3 regions of the Paenibacillus uliginis N3/975 genome follow, and region 1 is predicted to be linked to each of the others. Evidence: predicted binding sites of a transcription regulator. Region 1 holds the regulator's gene; each other region holds the start of a gene.
What was found. The regulator LexA, encoded in region 1, represses DNA repair genes until DNA is damaged. The targets are predictions, from matches to a motif close to CGAACATATGTTCG.

Region 1 (9,998 bases):
ATTTAATCGCTCTGTATAGCGGTAATTGTTGTAGTAGCGGATATAATTTCTCACGTCTTCGAGGACGTCATCATAGGTGTCGTGTTTCGTCAGATAAAAGCTTTCTGCCTTCAATGTACCCCAAAATCGTTCAATGGGTTGGTTATCCAGGCATCGGCTCACACGAGACATACTTTTAGTAAAACCGTACTTAACCTGAAGTCGACTGTACTCATGTGAGGTATATTGGAAGCCTCTGTCGCTATGGAGAAGTGGAGTCACCCCCGGGTTCCTCCCGTAAGCTTTCTTCACCGTATCCATAACGAGTTTATTATTGTTGGAGTGGCTTAGAACCCATGAAACGATGGAGTTATCGTATACATCAACGATAGCGCTCAGATAGGCTTTACGACCATTCCCATACTTCAATTCTGTTACGTCTGTGCACCACTTCATATTAGGAGCATCTGCTTGAAATTCACGATTCATTACATTTTCAGCTACATGGATTTCAGAGGCTCTCACGTAGTTCGGTCGTTTCTTGCGAATCACCGATTTCAATCCAAGAGCACGCATAATTCGATAATAACGCTTTTTGTTGTAATTCCTTTTGAGTTTACGGTTTAATTGTGTGCGGATTTGACGATAGCCAAGAACCCCCTTTCGCTTGTCATAGCGAAGTTTCACTTCCTTAGCGAGCGAAAGAATTTCAAGTTCCCGGGTGGATGGCTTCCATTTCAGCCATTTATAATAGGCAGATCGAGCGATTCCGGCTATCTCACACAGCTTCGTGAGGGCATAACCTTTCTCAGCGTGCAGTTCTTGGATAGCTTGGTACAAGTCCACATGCCGGACTAACGTTAGCGTGAATTTCGTCGCTTGATCTCTGCCAACTTTTTTGCGAGGGCGTTCTCCATTTCTAAATATTCGTTCCGTGCTTCCAGTTCTTTGATCCGAAGCTTGAGTCGTTCATGGTCATCTAGCTCTTCTACAGGCTTTTTGCGACCACGATTGTCCTTGAGAGACTCCTCGCCGCCAGATTTATATTTTTGCACCCATGAGTAGACCTGGGTATAAGAAACATTATATTTTTCCATGGATTTCTGATAATCCAAATCATTGGCGATCGTATACTGCGCGATTTCAATGCGTTCTTCGAAAGTGGTTTTACGTCCTTTATTCATATGAGATAGTCCTTTTCCTTTACGAGTAGGTTTTATTTCTTCCCTACAAGTATACTTGGAAATCCATCCCGTCAAAACACTTTTACTCGAAATATGATACTTCTTTGTCGCCTCTCGTATAGAATGATTTCCGGATAAAACATCCCTGATGGCAGCAAGCTTCAGTTCCTTTGAATATGCTTTACATCCTCTGGATTTCTTTAATCCTTCATAACCATCTGCTCTATATTTCCTTATCCAATCTTTAACCGTGTTTTTATCTACCCCCAACTGCTTGGCTTCATAACTAGGGGTCGTCTCATGCTGAAGGCATCGCTTTACGATACGTAACTTTACATCAAAAGAAATTGGATTCCTTTTGGACATCATAAAAAACTCCCATCATTAGTAGAGTAGAATTTTGTTTTTTTCTACTGTCTACTATGATGGGAGCATATCAGAATTCTTGGACGGCCTGTTTTTTTCGGTCACGCTTTAACCTATTCAGTTACTTTAAGCTCTTTCATCGGCATAGAGTGCTGTCCAAGTGCAGTTACGTGTGATACAATCCGGTAAGTCCCCGGTTCTTTAAACGTCTTTTCCAGCTCGTAACTTCCACCTTGTGAATGCTTTACCGGAACTTTTGCCTGCATACCTCCACCTTCACGTGTGATTTCAAATTCAACAAGGTTTGCATCCTCGACAGGCTCACCAGATTGGGTCACCTTCGCTTGGATTATCACTTTCTCCCCGACAGCAGCCGTTTCAGCATTCAGAGTAAGCTCCACTAAGATCGGATCCATCATCATTAGCTCCTCATTCTTGTCTGCTTTGCTATCACTGCAGGCTGCCAAGGCGATTGCCACCATAATCATAGCGGAAATCAAAGCGTATCTTTTCTTTTTCACGATATCCACCTACTTTTTGAAATCATATGTAATACCTTTTTTATATTTTTTTCCTAATTCTTCAATTGTTCCATCATTATACATCTATTTAAACTGTCTAACATGTTCATTCACTTACAATTCTGTGACATTTGTCACAAAAAATAAACAAGAAAAAAGCCGGTAACCTCCACATCAATATGTGAGACGTCCGGCTTGCTCTTGTCTTTTAAGCTTGTTATGTTTTTATGAATTGACGAAAATTACAAAGAAGACAATATGTCATGAAGCTCTGACAAACTCTGAATTTCATAGTCCGGTACAATGGAGGAATCTTTAGGACGGTCCGTCCGGTTGATCCATACGGTTGTCAGTCCCGCAGCGTTTCCACCCTTAATGTCGGTAGTCAGCTTATCCCCTACCATCACAGCATTTTCCGGTTCAACCCCCAGTAAACCAAGAGCATGGGTGAAAATAGATGCATCCGGTTTACCTTTTCCAAAATCGCCCGAAATAACGATGTGATTAAAATAAGTTGCAAGTTCTGGAACTCCATCCAACTTTTCCTGTTGCAAATCAGGACTGCCATTCGTTAAAAGCAACAGCTTCACAGTGTTCTGCAGCTCTTTCAGCACATCAAACGTTTCATCATACACATACGGACGCTTTCTTCGTTCAGCAGCAAACCGTTCTGCTAGCTCTTCTGCCAGTTCATCGTTCTCTACTCCTAGAGACTTCAGCCCTCTGCGCCATGATTCTTTACGATAAACAGGAGCGAGCTCCTGAAGACGGCGGAACTCCGGCTGATCGCCTGCTGTAAAGTTCGCCCACAAGCCTTCAAATGGGTTAATGCCAATCAATTTCGTAAATGCAAAGGTGTCATAGGATTCGTACAAAGAGCGCGCTTCGCTTCGAACTGCTGTGAGCAGAGCGGTTGCATCAATTCCGGTGCTTTCCGCCCCAGCCTGACAAGTTACCTCAAATGCTTCCTCTACACTTCTTTCATCCCACAATAGCGTATCATCCAGGTCAAACAGTACCGCAGTTGCCGGCATCTCTCCATCTCCCTTTACATGCCCTCTAAAATAGCAGGCAAATCCATTATTCGTGCTCTACTGGGATATTATTGACTTTCGCAAATTGCTCCAGTCTTTCCCCCATCGCTTTTGTATCATAACGGTTAATCAAACGCGAGAACACCCAATTTCCGCCGCGAGCTTTATTCTCAATGACAACAGAACCTTGCAAAATTCTGATTTTGGATATTTCCGATGCCGTCAGCTTACGTTCGCGGTTAAATTTGAAAGTCGATACTGTGCTGCGTCCTACTTTCAAGTATGGTTTCCGTAAAAAAATCATCAAAGCCAACAAAATGTACAAACTGACTCCGATGTAGTTCATTGTCTTACTGCCTGTTCCCGCATCAACTGTAGCCAACCCGAGCAGCGCATAAAGAACAGCCAGTGCAAGCAAAATGATTGGCAGAACGTATTTACGTCCTTTAAATACATCTCCGTCACTGGTTGAAGTGTTCGTCGTTCCAAGTATTGCTTGTCCCTGCTTCTTGCGCTGTTTGTTAAGTTGAGACATATTCTTGCTAACTTTTCTTTCCCATGAACGAGACATGAGTCTCCCCCTCTTCGCTAAACTTCATATTATAGATCTCTTGAGCAGACAAGCGGAAAACGTTTAATGTTTCAAACCAGGACCGTCTTTCTCTTCATCTACCCATTCGATTGAATCCAACTGCTGTCGGAAGTTTCTCCGAAGATTATTAAGATAGACTTCACGAAGCTCGGAACGTTCTTTTTGTTCCTCCTCCGTCAACCCTTCATTTTTGTTTTTTCTCGCCAGAACGTTTATACGTTCTATTAAAGCATCGATATCCATACCTTCGCCTCCAATAAAAAATTCATTCTTAACTTTGACATGTCAAAAAGAGCTTGTCAAGGAAACCTCTCCTTACCAAGCTCGCATATGTGCTCTTCTTTATATTATACCATTATTTTAACAGATTATAAATTCCGTATCGGTGTATCATATCTTTCACCATAGAGGCAACGACAACACATCTCCAGCTTGAATATCCGGTCCTTTCAACTCATTAACTTCCCTAATAGAACTGATATATACCCTCGTGTCCATCTTCTTCGGTTTATGAGCCGCTGCAATACTCCAGAGCGAGTCACCAGGCTGCACAATAATATTCTTCTCCGCTGTCGGTTTCTCCAATCCCCCGGCAAAAACGGAAAATGCACCAGTACATCCTAAAACAACAATCAGCAGAATGAGAATCAATTTACCAACCCCACGTGACTTAATCAACTCTACCGTACGATTCCATAGAGAAGCCTGGCTATGTGTCTCTTCCTGAAACTGTCCTTCATAAATACTGCGGTATGTAGTGTATCTCAACATAATCATCATCCCCCAAACAAGTGTTCTCTTATGGATTTAAATATAACACGAACACTTGTTTGATTCAATACTTTTACGAACGGTTGTTCTATTTATTTTTTTAGAACTTATGTTTGTGCGAACGGAAGTTCTATGTTATAATTTTCCCAAACGTTACTAAATGGGGTTGATACGGAATGTCGAAGATATCCAGCCGCCAGCAGGCGATATTGGAATTTATCCGCAACGAAGTTCGGAGCAAGGGCTACCCGCCTTCCGTACGAGAAATCGGTGAGGCTGTCGGACTGGCTTCCAGTTCAACAGTACATGGTCATCTGGATCGTTTGGAGAAGAAAGGCTTAATCCGTCGTGACCCTACGAAGCCAAGAGCCATTGAGCTGCTCGGGCAAGAAGAATCGGAGAACAGTAATTTATTCACACACACCATCTCCAGAGTTCCTGTCGTCGGTAAAGTTACTGCCGGTGTTCCTATCACTGCTACAGAGAACATTGAAGACTATTTCCCTCTACCGCAACATTTTGTAGGGGACAACAAAGTATTCATGTTAACCGTAATGGGTGACAGTATGGTTGAAGCTGGCATTCATAATGGGGATTATGTGATCGTCCGTCAGCAGCAGACCGCTGACAACGGCGACATTGTCGTAGCTATGACCGAGGAAGATGAAGCCACTGTGAAAACTTTTTATAAAGAGAAAGACCACATCCGTCTCCAACCGGAGAATCCGACATATGAGCCTCTTCGCTTAAACCATGTCACCATACTTGGTAAAGTTGTCGGCGTATTTAGAGATATCCACTAGGTTTAATCTCCATACACAAATTAAAGGTTACCGTCTTGTCTTGGACAAGCGGTAACCTTTTTTATATCTTCTTTTGGAATTCCGTCTTAGGTATAACGTAAAATCCACTATATTAACATAACCTAACCCTTCTGATCTATAGTAAGAAAGCATTTTTCCATGCCCCTTATTTCCTATCTCCTACTTCCTTTTTTTAATTCTGACGTCCCATTGTTTAAAACATGGGCACTTTATATAATATTTCCAGCCCATACCGACTGGATGGTATCTGAATGAAAATGAAAGCGTTCAAACATTTAGTAACCATTTGGCGAGAAAAAAAGTGAAGGAGACAAGGATGATGAAGAAGAAGATTGGGATTATTACGGCAGCTATTGTAGTAATGTTGACCTTGGTTTTTGTACCGGTACAGCAATCTTACAGTGCGGAGGGGTCTGCGACAACCGGCATTGTCGGTAGTGCTCTTGATGGACAGTTTAACCTCAGTCATGTTATCAAAATTTATGTTCCGTCAACGGTAAAGGGCAATATTCCGATTACTGAAGAAGCACAGCAAAAGTATGTTGATCAGGCACTCACGAAATTTTCCGAATGGTTTGGCGGTGCTACGGCTCTAGATGGTGAAGGTGCTTGGGTCGATAAAGACAAAACACTGATCAAGGAAAACGTAACGATTGTGTACGCTTTTGCTGAAACATTAGATAAAAAATCGATTAATCAAGTGGTGGCTTACGCAAAGCAACTGAAAGAAGATCTCGCTCAGGCTTCGATATCCCTTGAAGTGGATGGTAAGATGTATTTCATTGAATAATAACGGCCTCATTTTAAATCTAATGGAATCACAATTCATTTCTAATACGGAGTATTCAGGTACCTAATAGTATAAGAAATATGTTGATCTACAGCTCAAGCTTTGTTTTCTTCTGATGATGCCTTTGCGAAGCTAGAAAAATTATCAGAATTGCATGCTAAAAAGATCATTACCGATGAGGAATATCAAACAAAGAAAAATGAACTTCTTTCGTCAATATGATAAGTGAAATAAAGATAGCCATAAATAAACAAAAAAATGAAGACCCTACCACTATAACTGGTAGGGTCTTCGTTCGTTTTTCTTAATCACGATCTACGTGTTTATAACTCCTCTTTTCGATATCGATATCACTCGGTCCTATTTGGACCCATTGTCCAACATTTCTATCCGTGTATGCATACGTGACATGCGGCTCGTCCTCAAATATAATGTATACAGGAAATCGAGGTATTTTGCTAAAACGTGCTTTTATACTTGCAATATCCTCTTCGTTATAGTTTTTTTCATTAATAAGGTAGGAATGTAAATCATCCTCAAGCTTATTTAACTTCGATTGTAATAAAATATACCCAAGAATTAAAAGAATGACTAAAATTGCAAAGAACCATACGACTTTCTTCATATAAGCTACCCCCACAAACAAAAACCCTCAGCGCTTAGAGCGCCAAGGGTTTCAGCTATTAGTACAGAGTCATGTATTGATCGCGTTCCCATTGATGAACTTGCGTTCTATACATATCCCATTCGATTTCTTTCAGTTCGAAGAAGTGAGCCAAGGCGTGATCGCCAAGTGCATCACAGATGACTTCGTTGCGGAGCATTTCATTCACAGCTTCCTTCAGGTTAGCTGGCAGGCTAGGAATGCCTTCTTCGATACGCTCTTCTTCAGACATCACATAGATGTTACGGTCGATCGGAGCTGGCAATGTAAGCTTGCGCTTGATTCCGTCAAGACCTGCTTTAAGCATAACAGCCAAAGCCAGGTAAGGGTTAGCAGCCGGGTCCGGGTTACGAACTTCCACACGGGTGCTTAGACCACGGGAAGCTGGAATACGGATCATCGGGCTGCGGTTGCTCGCAGACCATGCTACGTAACAAGGAGCTTCATAGCCTGGAACGAGACGCTTATAGGAGTTTACGGTAGGATTGGTAATGGCCGCAAAAGCACGTGCGTGCTTAAGCTCACCAGCCATAAAGTGACGTGCGGTCGCGCTAAGACCCAACTCATCACTTTCATCTACGAACATATTCTCTTTACCATTAAAGAGCGACATGTTACAGTGCATACCTGAACCGTTCACGCCGAACAACGGCTTAGGCATAAATGTAGCGATCAAACCGTGCTGACGAGCAATCGTTTTGACAACGAGCTTGAAAGTTTGGATCTGGTCAGCTGCTTTAATAGCATTCGCATATTTAAAATCGATCTCGTGCTGTCCTGGAGCAACTTCATGATGGGATGCTTCAATTTCAAAGCCCATCTCTTCCAGTGTAAGCACGATATCGCGGCGGCAGTTCTCACCAAGGTCCGTAGGAGCCAGATCGAAATATCCGCCTTGGTCATTAAGTTCCATTGTTGGGTTGCCTTTTTCGTCTGTCTTGAACAGGAAAAATTCCGGCTCAGGACCGACATTCATAGACGTAAATCCCATTTCTTCCGCTTCTTTCAGACATCTCTTCAAAATGCCGCGTGGATCACCTGCAAACGGATTGCCGTCAGGCATGTAAACATCACAGATCAGACGAGCTACACGGTCTTGGGAAACCCAAGGGAAAATTACCCAGGTGTCAAGGTCCGGATAAAGATACATATCCGATTCTTCGATCCGTACATAACCTTCGATAGAAGAGCCGTCAAACATCATTTTGTTATCTAGAGCTTTAGGCAGCTGACTTACTGGAATTTCCACGTTCTTAATCGTTCCCAGCAAATCGGTAAACTGCAAGCGGATAAACCTAACGTTTTCTTCCTTGGCAATGCGCAGAATATCTTCCTTCGAATAACTCAACTCTATCCTCTCCCTCACAAAAGATCTGTTTATTTATTAAAAAAACGGGACAATTCTCCTTGAATCAAAGACACTTGACCCGGTCTTTTAGCCGTAATCAATTCCTGTTTTAACAGGCGGCGGAGCTGCGATTCCGACATTTCCCTGCGTCTGTTCTCGGTGTCAGGTGTAATAACGGTTGCCTCTTCCGATTCCTTCGTTACCGGATTCATCACCTGTTTGATTCCCGCAATATTAACGCCCTTCTCAATCAATGCTTTAATCTCCAGAAGACGTTCTACATCGTTAAAAGAAAACAGCCGTTGGTTGCCTGACGTCCGCGCAGGTACGATCAAACTGTGCTGCTCGTAGTAACGAATTTGCCTTGCGGACAAATCGGTGAGCTTCATGACAATACCAATTGGAAATAAAGCCATATTTCTCCGGATCTCATCACCCATAACCCATCAACCTTCCAAGTGATCTTTTCTGTTCAATTGTATATTTCCTGCTTTAATGTGTCAACCCTATGTTAGGAAATCTCACAACAAATTCCGTTCTTTCATCGTTTGCAGTGCCATTAGCACTCCATACTTAACATGGGAATAGGTCAAACCGCCTTGCATATATCCGATGTAAGGCTCACGGACAGGCGCATCGGCCGACAATTCCAGACTTCCACCCTGAATAAACGTTCCAGCCGCCATAATTACGGGATGCTCATAACCAGGCATATCCCATGGTTCGGGTACCACATGGCTGTCTACTGCAGCTGCCCGCTGGATTCCCTGAACAAAAGCAATCAAATGTTCCGGACCGGAGAAAGAAACCGCCTGAATCAAATCGGTTCTCTTCTCATTCCAAGCTGGCTTGGTCACGAAACCGACCTCTTCGAAGATAGCAGCCGCAAATATGCTTCCCTTGACGGCTTGTCCTACTGTATTCGGTGCAAGAAACAATCCTTGGTAAATCCCGCGTGTAGTTCCCAACATGGCACCTACTTCACGGCCGATACCTGGCGCTGTCAATCGGTATGCAGCTTGATCTACATATTTCTCTTTACCGCAAATATAACCACCGGTTTCTGCTAACCCGCCACCGGGATTTTTAATGAGCGAACCTGCCATCAAATCCACGCCAACCTCTGTCGGTTCATGCTCCTCTGTGAACTCTCCGTAACAGTTATCTACGAACACGATAACGTCCTGCTTGATAGCTTTAACCTTGTCCACCATCACACCGATTTCTTCCACTGTAAAGGAGGAACGCCAGTCATAACCGCGTGAACGCTGAATCCCGATCACCTTGGTTGCGGAGTTTACAGCTTTACTTACTCCGTCCCAATCAATTCCCCCGTCTTCAAGCAGACTAACTTCACGGTAGCCGATGCCAAAATCCTTCAGCGAACCCGTACCGTCTCCCTCTTCCCCAATAACCTTGTGGAGCGTGTCGTAAGGACGCCCCGTTATGTATAGTAATTCATCTCCCGGGCGCAAAACGCCAAACAAAGCTGTGGATATCGTATGCGTCCCGGAAGCAAAATGAGGACGTACCAGGGCCGATTCGGCCCTGAATATGTCAGCATAAACTTCATCCAGTACTTCCCGCCCGCGGTCGTTGTATGCATAACCAGTCGAACCAGCGAAGTGAAAGTCACTTACTTTGCTCCGCTGAAACGCTTCAATGACCTTCCACTGGTTCCGGTCAACAATGCGGTCAATTTCTCGTAAACTCTCTACGATCTTTTGTTCTGCCAAACCACTTAATTCTTCGATGTCTTTCGAAAATCTAGCCATTTCGTACGGTCTCTCCTCTGTCTCTCTCATAATTTTCACAACTACTGTTCGAGATAATCCTTCAGCATATAACCCATCTTGTCATAATCCGTTTTGTTAATCCGGACTTCATATATAATGTCGTTCTCTTCGAAGGTCTGCTCGATAACG
Region 2 (9,998 bases), 700 kb from region 1:
GGTGTTATCCAAAGGCATCAAGCAGCGTCTGGAGTCAGATTACGAGGGCGTGCAAGTCTTACTAACCAGAGGCATGGATGTGTTCCACGAGTTGAGGGATCGAACTGCTGCAGCTAACAAAGCTGGTGCAGATCTCCTTGTCTCCATTCACTGTAATGCAGGAGGCGGAGCTGGTGGGTTTGAGTCATTCAGATATACCAATGCTTCAGCGGCTTCGAAGTCCCTGCAAGACGTGCTTCATAAGGAGATCATGGCTGCGCTCAAAGCATTTGCAGTTACTGATCGCGGCCAGAAGGCAGCGAACCTCCACATGGTCCGTGAATCTAAAATGCCAGCGGTCCTGACGGAGAACCTGTTTATCGATGTGGCAGCTGGTGCGGCCAAGCTGAAACGGCAGGATGTCATTAATGCATTGATTGATGGCCATGTTACAGGGATCGCGAAATACCTGGGCCTTAAAAAAAGGGAGGCTGCAGCTACTGTGAGCGATAAGGTAACAGTCATCGTAAATGGAAAACGGATTGCTGATGGGAAACTTGAGAGCGGAGTGACATATGTACCTCTGCGGGCCGTGGGTGAAGCTCTTGACGCTAAAGTAGGGTGGGAAAAAGAAACAAAGACAGCTACACTAACAAAGTTTTAAATAATACTGAAGACCCCACCAGCTTTGCTGGCGGGGTTCTTTTTTTCTTAGATGAACGGAAAACACCAAAAAAGTTGAAGAAAATATGGAAATTAAAACCTAATGATTACATATATTAATGGATTAATTATCCTTTTAATGTTAAGGTGGGTATGTTCATTTGAGAAGAGAGGGGAGAAGTTTGATGAAACAAACTCAAAAAAAAATATTGCGTGATTTGATCTATTTGGTACTAATTATCGTACTGCTCACTTACGGAAGTATACTATTATCCAACAGTTACACACAGGCTAGAGAACGCTTTGAGTTTAGCCCAACTAATACAACGTTAATCTTATTACTGTGTTTTGGGGGAATTGGAGCTTTACTTGGTTCTGATAACATCATACTCACTAAAAAGACTAAATATATTATTGATAAATCACGATTTCTAACACTTACTCTACCATCCTTTATTGTCTCAATGAGTTATATTTGGTCTGACTTGGGACTCTTAAATTTCAATAATTCGATATATCTATTCATTCTTGAACATGATTATATTCTCATTGTTTCTAGTATAGTATTTGGGTATTCTATATCCTCTGCTTTTAGGAAAAAAGTATAAAATATTAAATGTGTTGATATTATATGGTGTAATTGGTATATTGTAGGAGGTCATAAAAACAAAGGAGGATCAAAGTATGAAGAAGATCAGTTCGTTAGTTTTATGTCTAGGATTGTTTTTTGGAGTTGTTTCACCTGCAACGACATCTGCGTCTAAAGCTGATGCTTTGAAACCAGATCTCGAGTTTGGAGCGGTTATTACTAATGAGAATGGTGAAGTGTTAGATTATGAGATTAAAGATGTGAAGAGAACTTCTTCTAAGGCGGAGACTATTGGAACTTACGACAACTCTTCGGGTAACAAGGAGATAACTGAAACCTATGAGGTTACGGTTGTGCTTCCATCTTCAGAGATTAGTCCTATGGATTCAGCAGGAGGAGAAAAAGAGGAGAATTCTGTTAAAGCAAGTATGACTGTTACTTACGATTGGCGTCAAAAGGCTAATAGTCCTACAAGAAAAGAGATCAAGATCAACAACTTCAGTGGTAAATGGGAGCCAGGACAATTTATTATTGTAAGCAATAGATATGCTTCCATGAATGACGGTGAAAGTTTTCCTGGTAACAAAATAGAAAAAAACCCTACCTCAAATACTTTTAGTTATAATACCGGATGGGGTTATGTTGAGTGGTACCCTGACACACAAGTCTCTGGACCAAGAGGTAATACAGAGGCAACTTTGACAGTTGCGGGGATGGGTGGAACTGCGAATATATTCTTGTTCGTAGTTGTTAGATAGTTGAATTTTCTAAACTCCTAAAGTACCCTATAAAGGGATTTATTGAATGTAGTGTTATAATTACCTCATACATGTGAGGACCCTACCGGCTCTATGCCGGTAGGGTCCTTTCTGCTTTAATCTTCGAAAAGCTCATTCATGAGCCCATCAATTTCATTTCTTCGCTTTTTTGTCTCATCTTTGTCCACGGTAAAATGGTTGCCATCGATTTTAATAACATCCCCAACCTCCGCATCACTTGGTAGGAGATGCTTTGGGTAATGCAGTGTTTTACCATCCTCGACTTCGACTACAGCGATATCGTCCTCAAATCGGTCAATAACTCCCTTTATCATTTTGGTTACCTCACAGTATCGAATTTTATTGTCTTCCCGTCGCTTACAGCAGTAATCGTACCTTGAGTATCAGTCCTGTACACAGTTACTTTAGCTCTCTTCAAGCGATTGATAATAGCAGACTTTGGGTGGCCATATTTATTATCTTTCCCTGCACTGATTACGGCATACGTTGGTCTGACCGCATTGAGGAAATCTTGCGATGTCGATGTGTCCGATCCATGATGTCCCACCTTCAGGACGTCGACTTTCAAGAGTTTTGGACTCTTCAACATGTCCTTTTCACTTCTGGCCTCTGCGTCGCCAGTAAAGAGGAAGGAAGTGTTGCCGTATTGTACTCGTAGCACAGCACTCCAAGCGTTTAAGTCTTTGCCATACTCCGCAACGGGGGCAACAAACTCCGCTGTAATTCCATCAAGCGGGAGCGTTAGACCGACTTTAGCAGTTTTTATCTTTAACCCGCTGTTTTTAACTGCAAGCAAAAAATCCTTATATGTATTTGTGGTGTGTGATACTCGTGGGGCATAAACAGACTTAACCGGTATGGCATCGATCACCGTATCCAACCCGCCAATATGATCGGCGTCCGGGTGTGTTGCAATGATTGCATCCAAACTTTTAACGCCAAGCTGCTTAAGATAATCAACCACTTCGTCGCCCTTGTGGTTATCCCCGCCGTCTATTAGAATATGTTGACCTTTAGGTGTCTGTATCAGTGTGGAATCACCCTGTCCAACGTCGAGGTAATAGACTCGCAGTGTGCCTGATGCCTGTTCTTGCTGTAACTTTGGCATAGTCTGGTCAGTTTCTTTTTCACTAGTTGTAATACTTGAAATCGGGGAGCAGGCAACCAGTACAGATAAAATAAGTGCAAGTGTTATGTATAGTTTTTTCATAATGCCTCCTTATGTATTGATTTTAACACATTAAAATAAATACAAAGACCCTACCGGCGTGCGTGTGCTGGCAGGGTCTTTTTTGCGTTACAGATGGTTACCACCTTGCAATAACTATGCCTATTGTAATTAAGCTGATAACGATCGATGCAACTGAAAGCCATGATGTTAATTTGAGCATTTTAGAGGCGTTCATTTGATCAGCTCCTTTATGGTATAATCGAGTAAAGAAGAACGACACCTTATATTTCACCAACCCTTTGGGAAGCCCCTTGTGGGGCTCCCTTCCGGGTCGTCTGATTAGCGAACCAGAGCGGTGATGAGGGTGATGATCGAGACAATCAAGCTGATGATTGCAGTCATTAGCATGATCTTTGCAGTCCGTTCATCGCGTCGTTCTTCTTTTCTCGTCTTTCGCATTTTTTCTTTCACCTCCTTATACTCTTATTATACAACGAATATCGTTGATCATCAACTAAAATAGTTGAAATAATTAACTAATATCGTTGATGTTTTTTATGTGTTGGGGTATATTAAATATGAGGTGAGTATAATGCTGTATTTAAAATTAAGTGAGCTCATGGACGAAAAGCGTATTAATACAAAGCAATTAAGCGAGATGACGGGGATACGCTGGAATACTGTTGATGACATGGTTAAGAACAAATCGAAGCATTGGTCTCCTGAGAATCTGGAGAAGGTAATGCTTGCTTTAGAGATCAGCAATATTTCAGACTTGATTGAATACAAAAAAGACCCTATCGATTAAGGGTCTTTTGTTTTATCGTAATTGAATTAACCTACTTACATGATCGATATCCAAAATAGGTATGTAAACCACTCCATTATCACTTCGAATCTTAACCCGATCCGCGCAAGTCTCGGCGATCCCTTGCAGTATTTCTCCATCCATCAACCTGATTGTAACTGATTGTTTCTTCTCAATTGCCGCAAGTATTTCTTTTCTCCACATGAGCAAGGCAACCCCCTTTTCTCTTCTGGTCGTTTATTCTTCAAACACAATTGAATTCCTTCTTTTGTCATTGATAAAAGAACGAACGTTCGCATATAATACAAACAAACGTTCTCTTTTTGAGGTGAGGAATGATGTTGAGTATTGGGTTAGAGCCAGAAGAAACTAAACTGGTTAAGGATTACACTTTGATCCCTTTGTTGCTTGATGTTCTTGAAAAGGATCGAGCGATTCTTTGCGTGTCAGATTTAAAGACATCAGAAATGACTAACGTTATAATCGATCATTTACAGGCAGCTGCTTTAGGTGATTTGGCTCAAGTACGAAGAGACATGCGTGAGTGCGGTTTGAAAGTTTATGAAGAGCGAAGGACAAAGCTCGGCATTGAAGTTGAGTTTATTTGCAGAGGATATCATCATAAGCTGTCTATGCTTTGGGGGCTGATCGAAGCAGAGGTTATTCAGCGGTCTTACACTTACTTGGGTTTAAATATTTCGGACAGAGGGTGCGAACAGTGAAGGCATCGAACCGAGTGGTCATGTTGGCAGACTGCCAATCTTTTTATGCAAGTGTGGAAAAAGTAGACCATCCACAGTACAAAGATCGTCCACTAGTAGTTGCAGGGGACCCAGAGCGGCGGTCTGGCATCGTACTGGCAGCTTGCCCAATTGCCAAGTCAAAAGGGATAACGACTGCAGAGAGGATAGGGGAGGCAGTCGCCAAATGCCCTGATCTTGTTGTTATTAGACCGCGGATGCAAAAGTATATAGATGTGTCCATGCAAATTACGGAGATATACAAGCAGTATACAGACCTTGTGGAGCCGTACAGCATCGATGAGCAGTTTCTGGATGTAACCGGCTCTTTACACCTGTTCGGCTGCACACCAAAGGAACTTGCGCAAATTATTCAAAATCATATCCAAGAGTCAACGGGAGTATATGCCCGTTTTGGCATTTCAGAAACCAAAATCCTAGCAAAGACAGCGTGTGACAATTACGCCAAGAAAAATTCATCCGGCATATACACCTTGACCAAAGAAATGCTTCCCGAAACGCTTTGGAAACGGCCCGTGAGTGATATGTTTATGGCTGGAAGCCGTATGACACGTCATTTTGTCTCGATGGGCATGCCTACGATCGGCAGCGTTGCAGAAACAACGCTTGGTAAGTTAAAGCAGATGATGCGCCGGAAGTTTGGTAAAAACTCAGATATTCAGGCAGAGATGTATTGGCGTATTGCCAACGGAATTGACGACAGCCCAGTACGGCCAGGGACACATCAGGTCGCCCCCAAGTCTGTAGGGCATATGATGACGCTCCCTAGGGATTATGGCACTTTGGCGGAGATTAAGGTCATACTGTTGGAACTAACGGAGCTGGTCTGCCAGCGTTGCCGTGCTCTTGGTTGTATGGGTCATGTGGTATCTGTTGGCTGTATGGGGGCAGATTATGACCATCCCACAGGATTTAACCATCAAATGAAGATGGAGGACCCCTCCAATATTACTAATCAAGTCTACCGATGGGCGTGTAGGCTTCTTGAGTTGTATTGGGACGGTCTGCCGGTCCGGCGTGTAGGCATAAGTTTGACGCAGCTGACACCAGATACGGAATATCAAATGTCGCTGTTTGATTCAGGTAGGGAGAAGTCCATGGCCTTGGAAAAAGCTACTGATGCTTTGAAAAACAAATACGGTAATTCTATTCTCATCAGAGCTGCATCGATGACAGCAGCAGGCCAAGCGCTTGATCGTTCAGCTAAGATTGGAGGACACTATAAATGACAACACGAAAAAAGCTGGAGGGTAACGGACTTTGGGAATCAAGCCGTATGATGCTGCCTGAGCATAAAGAAGCTATTATTTGTCAGCAACATGAAGAATGCCGAAAAGGAAGGCCAATACTAGATGCGCAGGAAATCGAACTAATCGAAAGCGCGTTGGCCGAATCTTATAATGACCATCGAAGAATTACATTGCAACTGTTTGATGAGTACGAGGATTTGCAATTGACCGGCATCGTTGTTATGGTCCATAAATTCAGACGGGAGATTAAGCTGTCGATAGAGACAGACGAATGGCAGTGGATTCGAATTGAAGACATAATTTCGGCCACTTAAAGAACTGTAATAATTACAATGACGAAACATTAAAAAACCTGTCAGCTAAGATGCCGACAGGTTTAATTATTATAGGCCATATTTATCTTTGAGTTTTTGATGTAATTCTATAGCTTTGTCTTTGTTATCATTTTCGATAAATTTAGCAAGTTCCTCGAAATCATTTTGCTGTTCTTCTGATAAAAGAAGATAATTACTCTTAATAAGATCAGCGATGTCAGTTCGATTTTCTAACGATACGGGACCGACAGACTCAACGTATATTTGAGCAGCTTCAATAGAAAGAGCAGCAAATTTATCGTTTGCTTCAGTTAGAACATTCGAGGTGGTTTTAGGCTCAATGTATTCCCCGCCTAATTTCGCATGCAAAGCCCGCACTTTTTCTACATCCTCTTGATCCATTAGATCTGCCAACTCAAGAAATTGTTTCTTGTCCTCACCATCTGCCAGGTTCCGAATAAATTCGGATGACGATTTTGCTTCTTCTGTTTCTCCCATTTCCATTAATTTAATGTAAAGCTCAGCTTCTTTAAGTAATAATTGACGACTTTGATCAACTGATTTTCCCTCTGAGTTACCACAAGCCGTAACAGCAAGTAATATGAGAATCAGCACAGTAAACACCCATGTTTTCTTCACTTTCTCACCTCATATAATTATTACTTAAAGTCTAGCAGATTCAGGTAATCTTGTTTAGCCCCAAAAATCTGCAGCATTCAAATAATGTCGAGGAAATGAAAAAGAAAATTAGAGATTGAACCTTGAATATATTATGTGCTATTATGAGAACCATATCATATATTTACCAATTAACTTACTCCTAGCCTGGGCAGAAGGGGCTTTCTAAGTAGATTAATTATTGATTAGTGGTTTACAAAGGCCGCTACAAAATCAAGTTTGAGGACAGAAGCATCATCTCTTTTAAAAAAAAGTTCAATAGTGATAGTTATACGCACACTTATTGAATTTTGAATTTCAAAAGAGATACTTCTTATCTTATTTGATATTTGTAGTGGCCTTTTTGCGTCCAAAAAACTTTAAAGGGGGTGGTGCTAGGAAGGTTTTGTAACTAAGGAGTGATGTGTCACCCGTTTGGGTGACAAGTAGCCCGGGGGAGAGTGAAAACCACTCAACTCCTGCGAACGACTTTGAGGATGTATAAATCTGTGATGCGGCAGCCTAAAATGTGAGCAGCATTAAAGGCAAATTCGAGGGACATCTTGCGTTCTCCATTGATGAGCTTACTTACATACTGGCGTGAAACACCCATACGTTTAGCAAACTCTGCTTGTGTCCATCCCTTCTCATTTAGTCGTTCCAGCAGGGTGCAATCCCCGAGCTGGAAACTCATTCATAACTCCTTTCGTTTTCGGAACATTCGTTCTCGTTTTTTGTTCGGTTTTATGATATGCTTTTTTTACAATCTCACACGGAAAAATCAGGCATTGCACTATTACTGGAGGGCTGTACATGCAAAAATCAGAAGCTGACATTAGTTTAGAAGATTATTTGAAGATGCTTACTAATAAAGGTATCGATGTTTCTGAAGTGAACACTTACTTGGATAACCTTATTTTTTCCAGCGTTTCAAAGCAGCTTCTAAAAGATTGATAACGTCATCCGCCTCTTCTTTACTTAATTCATGCCCCTTATACGTAAGTTTAAATTGGTTTAACTTTTCAATAGGAATATCAGCTAACTCCGACTCCTCATGAGGATCGGAGTTTTTATTTGTAATATCAACACCATAAAAATTGAGGGACGTTTTCTTCAGCAAATAGTCGGTTGTTGCTTTTAATATTTCTGACACGTTAATTAATATTTCTCCACTTAGTCCACGTTTTCCCCGTTCAATATCATACAGGTACTGAGTTGAAATTCCGAGTTCGGCAGCCACCTCTGGACCGCTTAACCCCAATTCTTTTCTGCGTTCTCTTATACGGTTACTGTTATCCAATTCTCATCGCTCCTTAAAAATAAAGCTATATGCTGAATAGATACTATCACTAAAATATTTAAAAGTAAACACGCAAATAGCTGGAAATAGGAGAAAAATCAAGCATTAAGCTGTATATAGCTTAAAATATCTCTAAAATAACGCAATATGCTTTATTTTTCACTTTGATAAATAAAGCTATTAGCGTGATAATACGAATCACAGGAGGTGAGCAACATAATGGATTTTTCCAAGGCAGTTAAGGTGGTTATGGAGAAAACGGGAATGAGGAAAGCCGAAATTGCCCGTGCAACAGGATACAGCTATCAGCACATACATGATTTGTTGGCAGGTGAACGTAGATGGAACGAAGACTCGATAAATAAAGTCTGCGATGCACTTGGAATTACGATCAGTATTTCTTGTACTGCTACTGATGAAAAGGATGGTGAGTATGAACGAGCTAACATTATCTAACGATCTTCAGATTATAACCGCTGAAATAAACAGTTACAAACAAATCGCCGGACAGTCAGTATTCGAGATCGGCAAACGATTAATGCACGTAAAGGAAAATGACTTGGCTCATGGGCAATGGGAAACATGGCTTGAACAGGTTGATTTAATTCCGCGAACCGCACAGCGAATGATTCAGGCGTATGAGCAGTTCTCAAATACGACGACGTCGTCGCTTTTGGAAACAAGCAAAATCTTTGAAATGCTCTCACTTCCAGAATCTATCGACAGGGAAGAGTTCATCGAACAGGAACACGAAATCCCTTCAACGGGAGAAACGAAGACAGTTGATGAAATGACGGTCCGTGAACTCCGGGAAGTGAAGAAGGCGCTAAAGAATGCAGAACAGGATAGGGCAGCAGCCGAACAGCGAGCTCACGAAGCTGAGATGGACAAGCAGGCTGCAATAGCACAAAAGCATGCTCTTGCCCAACAGATTGAAACGTTAAAATCCAACACACAACGTTCACCGGAGGATGAAAAGAAGCTGCGTGAGCTGATCGAGGAAAACCAGCGTTTGTATCAAGCTAATCGCAGGATGGAAGACGAAATGCTTGAGCGGAATACCGCTGATGAAAATGCCCGTTCAAATCTTCGAAAAATGAAGGAGTCACTGAACAAAACAAGGGCCTATGTGGATGTCGATCTGTCAAGCGCTCTGATGTACTTCTCATCCATTTCAGATCACCGTGAAGCTCAAGAATACGCCGCTAAATTTTGGGCGGAGTTGGATGAAACAATCAGTCGCAATCGGGCCAAATGGAACCAAGCATTACAGAATCCAATTATTGAGGAGGTAGGGGAGGATGCAGGCAAAGTTTTTGACATCAGTTGAAGTGCAATCATTACAAGAACGTCTGAGCTTGTATGAAAAGCAAATTGAGGCATTGAAAAAGCGCGTGATTTGCACGCGTAAAGATCAAGAAGCGCTTCGAGTGAGGGGAAGAGCTCGGATGATCGAACTGTTGGGAGATCCGGATTCAGAGAATTTTAAGGCTAATAAGCGGCGTGGATTTTCAATGCTCTGGAGTGAGTACAGGCAGTGGTTTAAGCCGATTCGATCATACCGTGACACCCTTGAAAAAGATTATGACGCGGGAATCAAATTTATTGAAGAGTGGATTCCATCAGTACAACAGGCGATTTCATTATCGTGCTGCCCATTGTGTCAGCAGCAACCCGGGATGACTGAAATAGATGATCTGAAGTTGTGCCGTAGTTGCGCAAAGATC
Region 3 (9,998 bases), 600 kb from region 1:
TCCTATATTGAAGCTTTCTCGGCTGTATTTATCGCAGGGATCCTGTTTCTACTGTTGTCGATGACCACACTGCGCAGTCGGTTGATCGAAATGATCCCGCCGAATTTAAAACATGCCATTACGGCGGGAATCGGCTTGTTTATCGCTTTTATCGGCTTGCGGATGAGCGGGATCGTCACAGCTCACCCGGACAATCTGGTAGCACTGGGTGATCTGCACCATCCTTCGGTTGTGCTCGCGTTGGTTGGCCTTGGGATAACCTTGATTCTGTTGTCCCGAGATATTAAGGGAGCCTTGTTTATCGGGATGATCATTACTGGTATTATCGCTTATTTTGCGGATATGTTATCCTTTTCAAACGGAATTATGTCTGTACCTTCGCTCCCTGAGGGGATCTTGGTCTGGAATCCAATTGAGGCCGCAGGTAATGTTATTTCCAACAGTTTGTATGCGGTCGTCTTTTCCTTCCTGCTAGTGACCCTGTTTGATACAACGGGTACAGTGGTCGGCGTAGCTGAACAGGCGGGCCTGATGAAGGATAACAAGCTGCCGCGTTCCGAGCGTGCCATGTTTTCTGATTCCATCGCAACCGTTGCCGGATCCATGGTCGGTACGAGCCCTACGACCGCTTATGTCGAATCTGCGGCCGGTGTGGGCGCTGGCGGTCGGACAGGACTGACGGCGGTTGTCGTTGCAGTGCTGTTTGCTATTGCGGCGTTTTTCGGACCGCTCGTTGGAGCAGTATCCGGCTTGTCTGCGATTACGGCACCTTCACTGATTGTGGTTGGATGCCTGATGCTGAGCAATGTCCGAAGCATTAAATGGGACGACTTCGATGAAGCGTTCCCTGCATTTCTCGTCATTCTGACGATGCCACTCACATCGAGTATTGCGACAGGTATCGCGCTTGGCTTTATCTCTTATCCGCTGATGAAAGTGGTTAAAGGTAAATTCCGCGCGGTGCACCCGCTGATGTACATTTTTGCCGTATTGTTTGTACTGCAGCTTGTGTTTGTTCCCCATTAATCATGGGTATGTGAAACGAAAAAAGCCAGAGAATTTCCCCTGTAATTCAGGGAGATTCTCTGGCTTTTTTTAGAGATAGGTAAAAACATAAACTTCGGAGTGAATTGCAACCTTATCTCGTATATGAGCGTGATCCATTACCAGAAACAGATCAGGAAGGAAGCTCTGTATCTGCTGCCTCCAAAATATCACAAAGCGGTATCCATGAGCCCTGAATGCAAATACGTTGTTTGAAGCTATCAATGCGATCAACCATGCCGGTCACGTTGTAATCCCCGTATTCCCCGAATACCTGAAGTTGTACAGCCCCTTTGTTATGGTAGGCTAGGCTCAACTTTTCAGCGATCCATTCCACCTGCTGCTCATCGAGAAAAGGATGCTCCTGCTTATGCTTTTGTTCCTGTTTGGCTAAAATAGCGTCACGATGCTCAAACAACATCATCCGGCTGGACTCCCATAGTCCATTGCCCGTCAGTTTCTTCATTTGTAGTGACCTCCGATCTTCGTGTTAAGAAACTTTAGCTGACTGGTGTTTTTCAAGGAGGAACCGAAGTAAACCGAGGCAGGTCCGTATACTTCCCGTATTTCATCCATCGTGTGCTCCAGATGCATCAGTCTTTCCCGGTCTCCGAACAGGGAAAGCTGGTAGACGTCATCGCTCTGCAGTTCGCCCAGAGAGAGCCAAATTTTCCGCACCGGCCCTCCATTCCAGTGAGTATCGAACAGCTGCTTCGCTACAGCGTATACCTCGCGCGAGAGATGAGTCGGATCCGGGAGTTTTACCTGACGAGAAAACCCCACCGGGTGGTCAAAGTCAGCGCCCTGCGCACCGGCTTGAACCACATTGCCCATATAGCCCTTGGCGCGGGCCCGCGCACAGATCAGCATGGACAGTTCATTTAATATGACATCGATATCCTCGCGGCTGTCATAATCGACAGGCAGTGTGGTCTGCCGTCCAATTCCTTTTTGCTGCTCAAAAGCGTCCGGGGTGACAGGGGAGTCGTCATAGCCGTTCGCCGTTCGCCATAGTACCTCGCTCCAGATGTCGCAGTTTTTTTTCATGTAACGTTTCATCTTCCGCTTGAGTTCTCCAAGAGGAGTGTGGGCCAGCTCGCCAATGGTATGAATGCCAAGGCGGGCCAAATGGCGTGTCGTTTTGGAGCCGACACCGAACATTTTGTGGACAGAGCAAGACCAGAGGGCTTCCATATTGTGTTCGTTCAATTCGTAAATGCCGTCTTCGTTTTTTTTGGCAAAATTGTCACAGGCCATTTTGGCGAGGATCTTGTTTCGTCCAATGCCGACACGGGTGTAAATGCCGGTTTCCTCCTGCACCCTCATCTGGATGTGACGGGCGAGCTCCGCAGGCGAACATCCGAAATGCGCCAGACTGGCGGTCACATCAACGAATTGCTCGTCAATGCTGAACGGCTCCACGAGATCCGAATACGACTCCAGGATGGTCATGATCTGCAGTGACAACCGGATATAGGCGCTCATCCGGGGTTTCATGACGATGAGATCAGGGCATTTCTGCTGAGCTTGCCATAAGGCTTCAGCCGTCGTTACACCGTGACTCTTAGCCAGGGGGCAGGCGGCTAGAATGATGCCGCTTCGCCGGGACGGATCACCTGATACGACGAGCGGTTTGTTTTTGTAAGCGGGGTGGGCCGCTTTTTCAACAGAGGCATAAAAGGATTGGCAGTCTGCCAAAAAGATGACACGTTGCTGACGTTTATGCATGTCATTTCACCCCTTATCCTATTCAAGACTGATGTGAAGCGCCTTGGCTAGCCGTTGCTCGATGTCGGCTCTCACAAAATCCCACTGCAGCTCCATGTGATGCTGGTAACCGCGGCACCGGTAACGGAGCAGCAGCGAATACTCCTTCCGGTGGGTTTCCATAATCGTGATGCTGCGCGCTCGGCAGTCATTTTTGAGCCGGCTCAGCCTGGTCATGGAGGATCTCTGAATCTCCCTCAGGCGTCCTATATAAAGATCCGTCAGGCCTGATGTTTCCATGCTCCGGATATCCTTCTCCAGGACATCAAGCAGGATGGGCAGGATTGTACATTCCTTCACTATTTGGAGCTCTTCCCCGGTTTGCAGCGGAGATGTGGACATAGCTGCATCGGCCTCCTCCGGTTCTTCATACATTCTTCATTATTATATACCGAACACACGTTCTGTATGCAAGCGGTAAATACCGTTAATTGGGTTAGGAAAAGTAAATACTGGCTATTGCACTACACCCATTTAAGATTTTCCCTGCTAAAATTACGCTTGACTTGCACTTAACTTCAACCTTTAAGCTTGATCTATTTACCCTACATCCAGGTTAGAAGCTGGAAAAAAGATAGGGACAAGAGATGGAGGTAATCAGAATGAATATCATGGATTGGTTACTGATTATAAACAGTATTGCAGTGGCGCTTGCCATGCTTTTTGTCAAACGAAATCCGCGTCTGGATATCGCAATGCTGGCGCTGGTTGCGATATCCGTTTTATTACATGGTCTGTCGGACCGGTTCCGCCTGCAGCTTTTTCCAACTTACGCCGTTGTGCTCGTAATCGCCGTTTTTCTTGTAATAAGGGTGCTCAAGCCTGTCGCTGAGCCACGACCAAAGTCCGTTTTCAAGAAAAGCTCGCTATCGGTCGTCGTCGTTGCAGTTACGGTCATTTCAGTTTTATTTTCCAATTATTTTCCTATCTTCACCATGCCAGAACCGACCGGTAAATATGCAGTCGGCACGATTTCTCGGCACCTGACGGATGAGACTCGCGAGGAGACGATAACCGATGAACCGGGCGACAAACGCGAGCTGATGGTGAATGTATGGTATCCTGTCGACGCCGAAGCGGCCAAGTCGATGCCCAAAGAACATTTTGCCTCTGAACTGAGCGAGGCGATCATGGGGGTTTACAGCTTTCCAAAACAATTGTTCAGCCATGTGAAGGCTATCCCAACTCATGTGGTGAAAGATGCGGCCATTTCAACAGCTGAAAAGAAATATCCGGTCGTGTTGTTTTCGCCGGGCAATAGCTCCACCCGTTTCCAAAGCATGACAACGGTCGAAGAGCTTGTCAGTCACGGCTTCATTGTTGTCGGCATGGATCATCCCTATACAGCTGCCAAAATTGTGTTCCCAGACGGCAGGGAAATTGTGTAGAAGGAATGGTTTCAGACAGACTCTGGGGCTGAAATGTACAAGTTTAATTCAGGAATGGTCGGCATTCGGGCGGCAGATGCCAGCTTCGTACTGGACACGCTCACACAATGGAATGCAAATGATCCTGACGAACGATTGACTGGCAAGCTGGACCTGGATCATGTCGGTATTTTCGGCCATTCCCTTGGCGGCGCTACTGCAGCTGAGGCACTGGCGACAGATGGCCGCTTCAAGGCAGGCCTGAGCTGGGAAGGCGCCACTTGGGGAACAGTCGCGCATACGGCACTGAAACAGCCTTTCATGTATATCATGACTGAGGACACGGATAAAAGCTTTGACCCGAGTTCCGAGAAAGTCTCTGTATTTTATGATGAGTTTGTCGGCGATTTGAAATTCATTATGACAAATAGCCTGAACGATACGTATTATTTGACGGTCGATCAATTTCACCACCAGAGCTTTACAGAACTTGCGCTGCTGTCTCCGCCGCTGTTTGCTAACGGCCTTGATCCAGTGCATACTGTGGACATAAACCGCTCTTATGCAAAATCGTTTTTTGACCGGTATTTGAAAGGTGATACGAATCAACCGTTGCTGGACGGGCCTTCTCCTGATTTTCCTGAAGTGAAGTTTGATATAAGATGGGCCTATACGAAAAAAAGAGGATAGCTGGTTCGATGGGAGGGCGGTTCATATGACGGGAATGACACGAGGGGAGCTGGCCAAGCAGACCGGATTGAGCACGGCAACGATACGTTATTACGAAGATAACGGCATATTGCCGATGCCGGAACGAGCCGCCAACGGCTATCGGCTGTACTCCCAGGATTATTTGGCGAAAGTTAAATTTATTAAAGATGCCAAGTTATTAGGCTATTCACTGAAAGAAATTCGGGATATACTGCGAATGATTAGTCATGATGCAGAAAGAGAGATGTTACTGAAGAACACGGTACGCCAAAAGATTAAGGAAATCGAGGCGAATATGGAAACCTTGCAATCGTTGCATTCCTTGCTGTCAGGGCTGCTCGAAACGTCCCAGGAGGAAATTTCCGAATATTTAGATGCTCTTAAAATGCCCAACTCGGCTACTGCCCAAGGCGAATAAATATCGCCCGGCTTTCCATCTACAACCAGCAAGGCTGCCGCAGGCAACCTTTGCTGGTTGATTTCTTATTTAACGATTAATAGCGATCCTTCCCGAAAATAATCCTTGAATCTCCTGCTACAGGAGGTTTTATTATGTGTGCAAGAGAAGCTGCTGCATTTCTATTTCATACGCAGCAGACAAGGAGGCATATAGGATATGAGGATTGTGGAATGGATTTATCTTATTTTTAACGTGGTTATGCTTGTATGGCTAATAGGGGCGCGGAACAAGCCCCTGCGGATGCTCTGGGGAGGATTTGCCGTCTCCGCTGCACTCCTGCTTGTGCATGGATTGGTGGAGGGACTACGTTGGCCCCTGATCCCCGGTTATCTGTTAACCTTGGTCCCGTTGATTGTTCTGGTTGTAAAAACCCGGAACCAGTCATCGTCCAAAGTGACGGACGGACGCTCCGGCACATCAAGCGGGAAGCTGCGCCGCATACGGATGATTGCATCATCCGTGCTGGTATTGGTATACGCCGCAGTGGCGCTTGGGCTACCGTTGCTGTTCCCGGTTTTATCGTTTGAGAAGCCGACAGGTCCTTATGGAATCGGGACGGTGACCTATAACTGGACGGATAACAGCCGTGAAGAAGTATTGACTCCGGAAACAGGGGATAAACGCGAGCTGGTGGTGCAAATCTGGTATCCGACGAGTAAGGATGCCAAAGGAACAACGGCGCCTTACGTGTCTGATCCGGCTGTGTATGAGCAAGCTTTTCATGATGTATTGGAAATGCCGAAGCTGCTATTCACCAACCTTGGGGATGTCAAGACACATGCGATACAGGAGGCGAAATTGTCCGACTCGGAAGCCAAGTATCCGGTACTTGTTTTTTCACATGGCCTGCATGGATACGAAAACCAGAATACGTTCCAAGTCGAACAATTGGTCGGTAATGGTTATATCGTCGTGGGCATTAATCATACGTACAGCAGCCTGGCATCGGTGTTTTCGGATGGACGGGTGGCCTATTTTGAATCGCAAGGTAAGGAAGGCTTTGAAAAGCTGAAATTCAATAACTTGGATGTGCTCAACGAGGGTTGGGTAAAGGATGTCCAGTTTGTGTTGGATGAGGTGGAGAAGCTTGCAGCTAATGATCCGGATCAAAGGTTCACGGGGCATATGGACCTGGATCGCATCGGCATGTTTGGCCACTCTTTTGGCGGGGCAACAGCCGTGCAGATGCTGCTGACCGATTCAAGAGTCAAGGCAGGCATGAATATGGATGGTGTGTTGTACGGCGAGAAGCGCATTCCGGCGGAAGGTGTAGGCAAGCCGTTTCTGATGATCAGTGCAGACGATACGCTGAATGGTGCAACCAGTATGAGTGATAAAGAGATTGCGGCGATGGGTACGAACCGTGACGTGATCAAAACCTATTATGAAGAAGTATTCGCCCGGTATGCTCCGGTAACGGCAGGCGGAAACTACTGGATGAAGCTTAACAATACAGTACATCTGAGCTTTTCGGATCTGTTGCTCGTTTCTCCGCTCCTTGAATGGGCCCAGGGCGTAGATGCGCGCGATACGCAGGAACTCGTTAACGACTACACGCTGGACTTTTTTAATCATTTTCTGAAAGGACTACCGTTTGAGAAGCTAGACCACTCTGTTGGAGAAAACCCTGAATTCTCGCTGGAACAAGGGTAATCTCTTGTATACCCGGCCTGGTTCAACTTTAGCGGCGACGGCCCAATATGCAACCTTGTCTACTGGACCTGCCGCAGTGATGGTGATCGGCTACAACGATTCCGTCTGTGTGCGATCCAATTGCCCTAGTCTATGGCGCATCCCATCCATCAGCAGGCTGACGCCGTCTACAACTACACTAGACTCCGGGTTAAGGATTGTGCACAGTTTGTTGAAGCGCAGAATCCGCTCTGTGACGGAGTTTAGCATATAACGGGCCTGTTTACGAAAAAAAGCTTCTTCGTCACCGGATTGTTCTGAACTGGCGTACATCATGACAAAATCCTGGACGACGGCTTGTACGGCCGGGCTGCCCGCAGGCCATTGCTGCTCCAGCGCAGTCGTGGTCCGGATGCGGATCTCCTCCATTTTCCTGACCCAGTCTTCTGCCCGAACCTGCGGGTGGTGAACCATGCTGAAGAAGGGAAGCTCGCAGCGAGCAAGATCAGCCAGATAGCCCGGATCACTGATTAGTTCCTGAAGCTCGTTCCAGGCAAGCGTTTGTCTGGCGGACAGCTTGTTTTCTTTCATAATATACTTGTCGAAAAAATGAAAAAACGAGACTCTCCATTCCTGCGGTACTCCTTCCAGGATACGGGATTCTTCCATCTTGGCGGAAACAAATTGTTTCCGTTTTTCCACGTTTGCCGACAGCGAATCAACCAATCCTGTGATGTAGCGCAGTGATTGTCCGGCATCGCTGGCCGATTCTGACTCGTATTGTTTAGCCTGACGTAAAATCGAAATCATGGAATTCAGCGTCCCAACCTGTACTTCCAGTGCCTCGATCTGTAGGTCCAGTGCTTCGGTAATGCCGGTCTCGCCGGAGATCAGATTGCGGATATCTTGTATGCTGAAATTCAGATAACGAAGCGTTGAGATGAGCTCCAGCCTCCAGAGGTCCTTCGCTGTATAGAGGCGATGCCCGCCTTCGGTATGGCTAGATGGCTTGAGCAGTTCTATTTCGTCATAGTAACGAATGGTTTTAACGGTGGACCCGATCATTTTTGCGGCTTCCCCAATGGTGTAGGTATCTTTTGACTGCAACTGTATCACCCCTTATTCATTATTATACAGGTTCCGGCGGCTGGAGATTCAAGTCTGGGATGTACAGAGCGACAATTTGAGCGGGAGCCAATCGTATATTTTATCCGCTACTGGAAATATTATCTTTGTCTATGCTCATGACAGAAACGAGGAGGTAACTATGGCTTCAACTACAGCACTTTACGACAAACTTGGCGGCGAAGAAACGATTGGGAAAGTTGTGGATTATTTTTACGAACTCGTTTTAGCTGACGAAACCGTCAGCCACTTTTTTGCCAACACGGACATGGAGAAACAACGCCGACATCAAACCAAATTCATCAGCTTCGCTCTGGGCGGCCCAAACCAATATTCAGGGCAATCCATGTCAAAAGTACACTCTGGCATGAATCTGCAACCTGTACACTTTGATGCGATCGTGAAACATTTACATGATGCGTTAAAACACTTTGGGGTAAATGAAGATAATATCAACCAAGCACTAAGTACTGTCGAAACCTTGAGAGACGATGTAATGTACAAATAGGAAATTCAGCCGAGCGGTTCAGGAAGTTAATTCTATTCCTGCTCACGACTCGGCTTTTTTATTCTCCTTTCCTATTAACCTTTGACGAGGTATAATCTGGGTTAACTAATTTATTACAGCAATGGAAGCTTAGGTGTATAAGCAGCTGTTTTTATTTTGCGTAAAAGGAGACATCCATGAGACCGATTTGATCTGACCATTTGAACTTATTTCCGAAACTGCTATCCGGTTTCTATCAAATTGAATAAGGGAGTTATGAAAGTAATGTTCAAACGGTCATTTTACTATTTATGGGGTTCGCAGACCCTTTCCAATACAGTCGATGTATTGTATTTAGTTGCTCTTACTACTTTTGTCCTGGAGCGAACCAATTCTGTCATTTTTGCAACGCTGGTGCCTTTTTTTCGGGTAACCGCCCAACTCATCAGCGGATTACTGGCGCCGTTAATCATCGCCAAATATCGATTGCCTATTTTGCTTGCCCTGTCGCAGTGCGGGCAATTTTTGTTGTTTGTACTGCTTGCGGGGTACTTATCGCCTTGGATCGGTGGTGAGAACCTAACGATAATATACGGATTTATTATTTGCATCTCCTTTTTAGACGGCTGGACGACACCGACCCGCAACGCCTTGGTACCGCGCTTGGTGTCCGATCACGTCTTGATGAAGGCGAATGGGCTGATCGCAACGACGGACCAGATAGTTCAGTTCGCCGGCTGGGCGGTCAGCGGGCTGTTAGTCGCCATGCTGGGATCGTTCCCAGTGCTGCTTATCGTGGCATCAGGGTATGGTCTGGCAATGGTTGTCACCTTTATGATTGAAGATCCGACAGAACCTAAACGCCGGAATTTTTGGGATTGGCATGGAACAGCGTCTAGTATCGGCTTGAGTAAACAACCGAGGGAGCATTCCGAAGCGAATAGGCGTACGGCCTCGCGTTGGGATACGTTGAAGGAGGGCTGGATCGTATTATTTAAATCTCCGCGCCTTCGCGCTCTCACGATGATGGACATGACCGATATGCTGGGAGGTTCCGTATGGGCAGGTGCATTCATGCTCGTATTCGTTAAAGAGGTGCTGCACAAAAACGAACAATGGTGGGGGTACATTAACGCCAGCTATTTTGCCGGTGCGGTGCTTGGGGGCCTTCTGGTCGTTGCTTTTGTCGATCGGTTGGAAAAAAGAATGTTCTCGGTCATGCTATTAGGAATGCTTGGGTACGCAGTCTTGACCCTGTTGTTCGCTCTTAACACTTCCGCGCCGTTAGCGCTCTTGTTAGTTCTGTTAACAGGACCGTTTACCGAACTGGCTGCGGTATCCCGGCGAACACTGATCCAGCGCAGCGCCCCAAAAGAATTACTGCCGATGGTGTTCTCAGCCCAAT

Region 2: a site for LexA is predicted at 4,272-4,285, ahead of B9N86_RS20025 (YhjD family protein). Genes of this name have one in related genera too.
Region 3: a site for LexA is predicted at 3,204-3,217, ahead of B9N86_RS19475 (YhjD family protein). Genes of this name have one in related genera too.

The regions. Positions count from the first base shown of each region.
Region 1 covers NZ_LT840184.1:3,492,216-3,502,213, forward strand. The annotation lists gene B9N86_RS16440 (IS3 family transposase) at 1-825, opposite strand, end outside; gene B9N86_RS16445 (helix-turn-helix domain-containing protein) at 840-1,532, opposite strand; gene B9N86_RS16450 (FixH family protein) at 1,643-2,050, opposite strand; gene B9N86_RS16455 (HAD family hydrolase) at 2,293-3,084, opposite strand; gene B9N86_RS16460 (hypothetical protein) at 3,131-3,655, opposite strand; gene B9N86_RS16465 (DUF896 domain-containing protein) at 3,719-3,919, opposite strand; gene B9N86_RS16470 (LysM peptidoglycan-binding domain-containing protein) at 4,076-4,447, opposite strand; gene lexA (transcriptional repressor LexA) at 4,624-5,250, shown strand; gene B9N86_RS16480 (DUF3574 domain-containing protein) at 5,588-6,061, shown strand; gene B9N86_RS31005 (SHOCT domain-containing protein) at 6,164-6,283, shown strand; gene B9N86_RS16490 (DUF3139 domain-containing protein) at 6,366-6,686, opposite strand; gene glnA (type I glutamate--ammonia ligase) at 6,745-8,073, opposite strand; gene B9N86_RS16500 (MerR family transcriptional regulator) at 8,103-8,513, opposite strand; gene B9N86_RS16505 (methionine gamma-lyase family protein) at 8,595-9,848, opposite strand; gene hflX (GTPase HflX) at 9,890-9,998, opposite strand, start outside.
Region 2 covers NZ_LT840184.1:4,195,141-4,205,138, reverse strand. The annotation lists gene B9N86_RS20055 (N-acetylmuramoyl-L-alanine amidase) at 1-643, shown strand, start outside; gene B9N86_RS20050 (hypothetical protein) at 1,327-1,989, shown strand; gene B9N86_RS20045 (DUF3006 domain-containing protein) at 2,106-2,324, opposite strand; gene B9N86_RS20040 (ComEC/Rec2 family competence protein) at 2,330-3,220, opposite strand; gene B9N86_RS20035 (helix-turn-helix domain-containing protein) at 3,774-3,989, shown strand; gene B9N86_RS20030 (hypothetical protein) at 4,002-4,193, opposite strand; gene B9N86_RS20025 (YhjD family protein) at 4,325-4,711, shown strand; gene B9N86_RS20020 (DNA polymerase IV) at 4,708-5,979, shown strand; gene B9N86_RS20015 (YolD-like family protein) at 5,976-6,314, shown strand; gene B9N86_RS20010 (outer membrane protein assembly factor BamD) at 6,384-6,953, opposite strand; gene B9N86_RS20005 (helix-turn-helix transcriptional regulator) at 7,444-7,665, opposite strand; gene B9N86_RS20000 (helix-turn-helix domain-containing protein) at 7,885-8,271, opposite strand; gene B9N86_RS19995 (helix-turn-helix domain-containing protein) at 8,491-8,727, shown strand; gene B9N86_RS19990 (DUF3102 domain-containing protein) at 8,705-9,601, shown strand; gene B9N86_RS19985 (ORF6C domain-containing protein) at 9,573-9,998, shown strand, end outside.
Region 3 covers NZ_LT840184.1:4,093,312-4,103,309, reverse strand. The annotation lists gene B9N86_RS19490 (NCS2 family permease) at 1-1,026, shown strand, start outside; gene B9N86_RS19485 (YolD-like family protein) at 1,178-1,510, opposite strand; gene B9N86_RS19480 (DNA polymerase IV) at 1,507-2,772, opposite strand; gene B9N86_RS19475 (YhjD family protein) at 2,791-3,153, opposite strand; gene B9N86_RS30450 (alpha/beta hydrolase) at 3,414-4,199, shown strand; gene B9N86_RS30445 (alpha/beta hydrolase) at 4,233-4,868, shown strand; gene B9N86_RS19465 (MerR family transcriptional regulator) at 4,894-5,307, shown strand; gene B9N86_RS19460 (alpha/beta hydrolase family protein) at 5,506-7,002, shown strand; gene B9N86_RS19455 (MerR family transcriptional regulator) at 7,093-8,088, opposite strand; gene B9N86_RS19450 (group I truncated hemoglobin) at 8,249-8,614, shown strand; gene B9N86_RS19445 (MFS transporter) at 8,879-9,998, shown strand, end outside.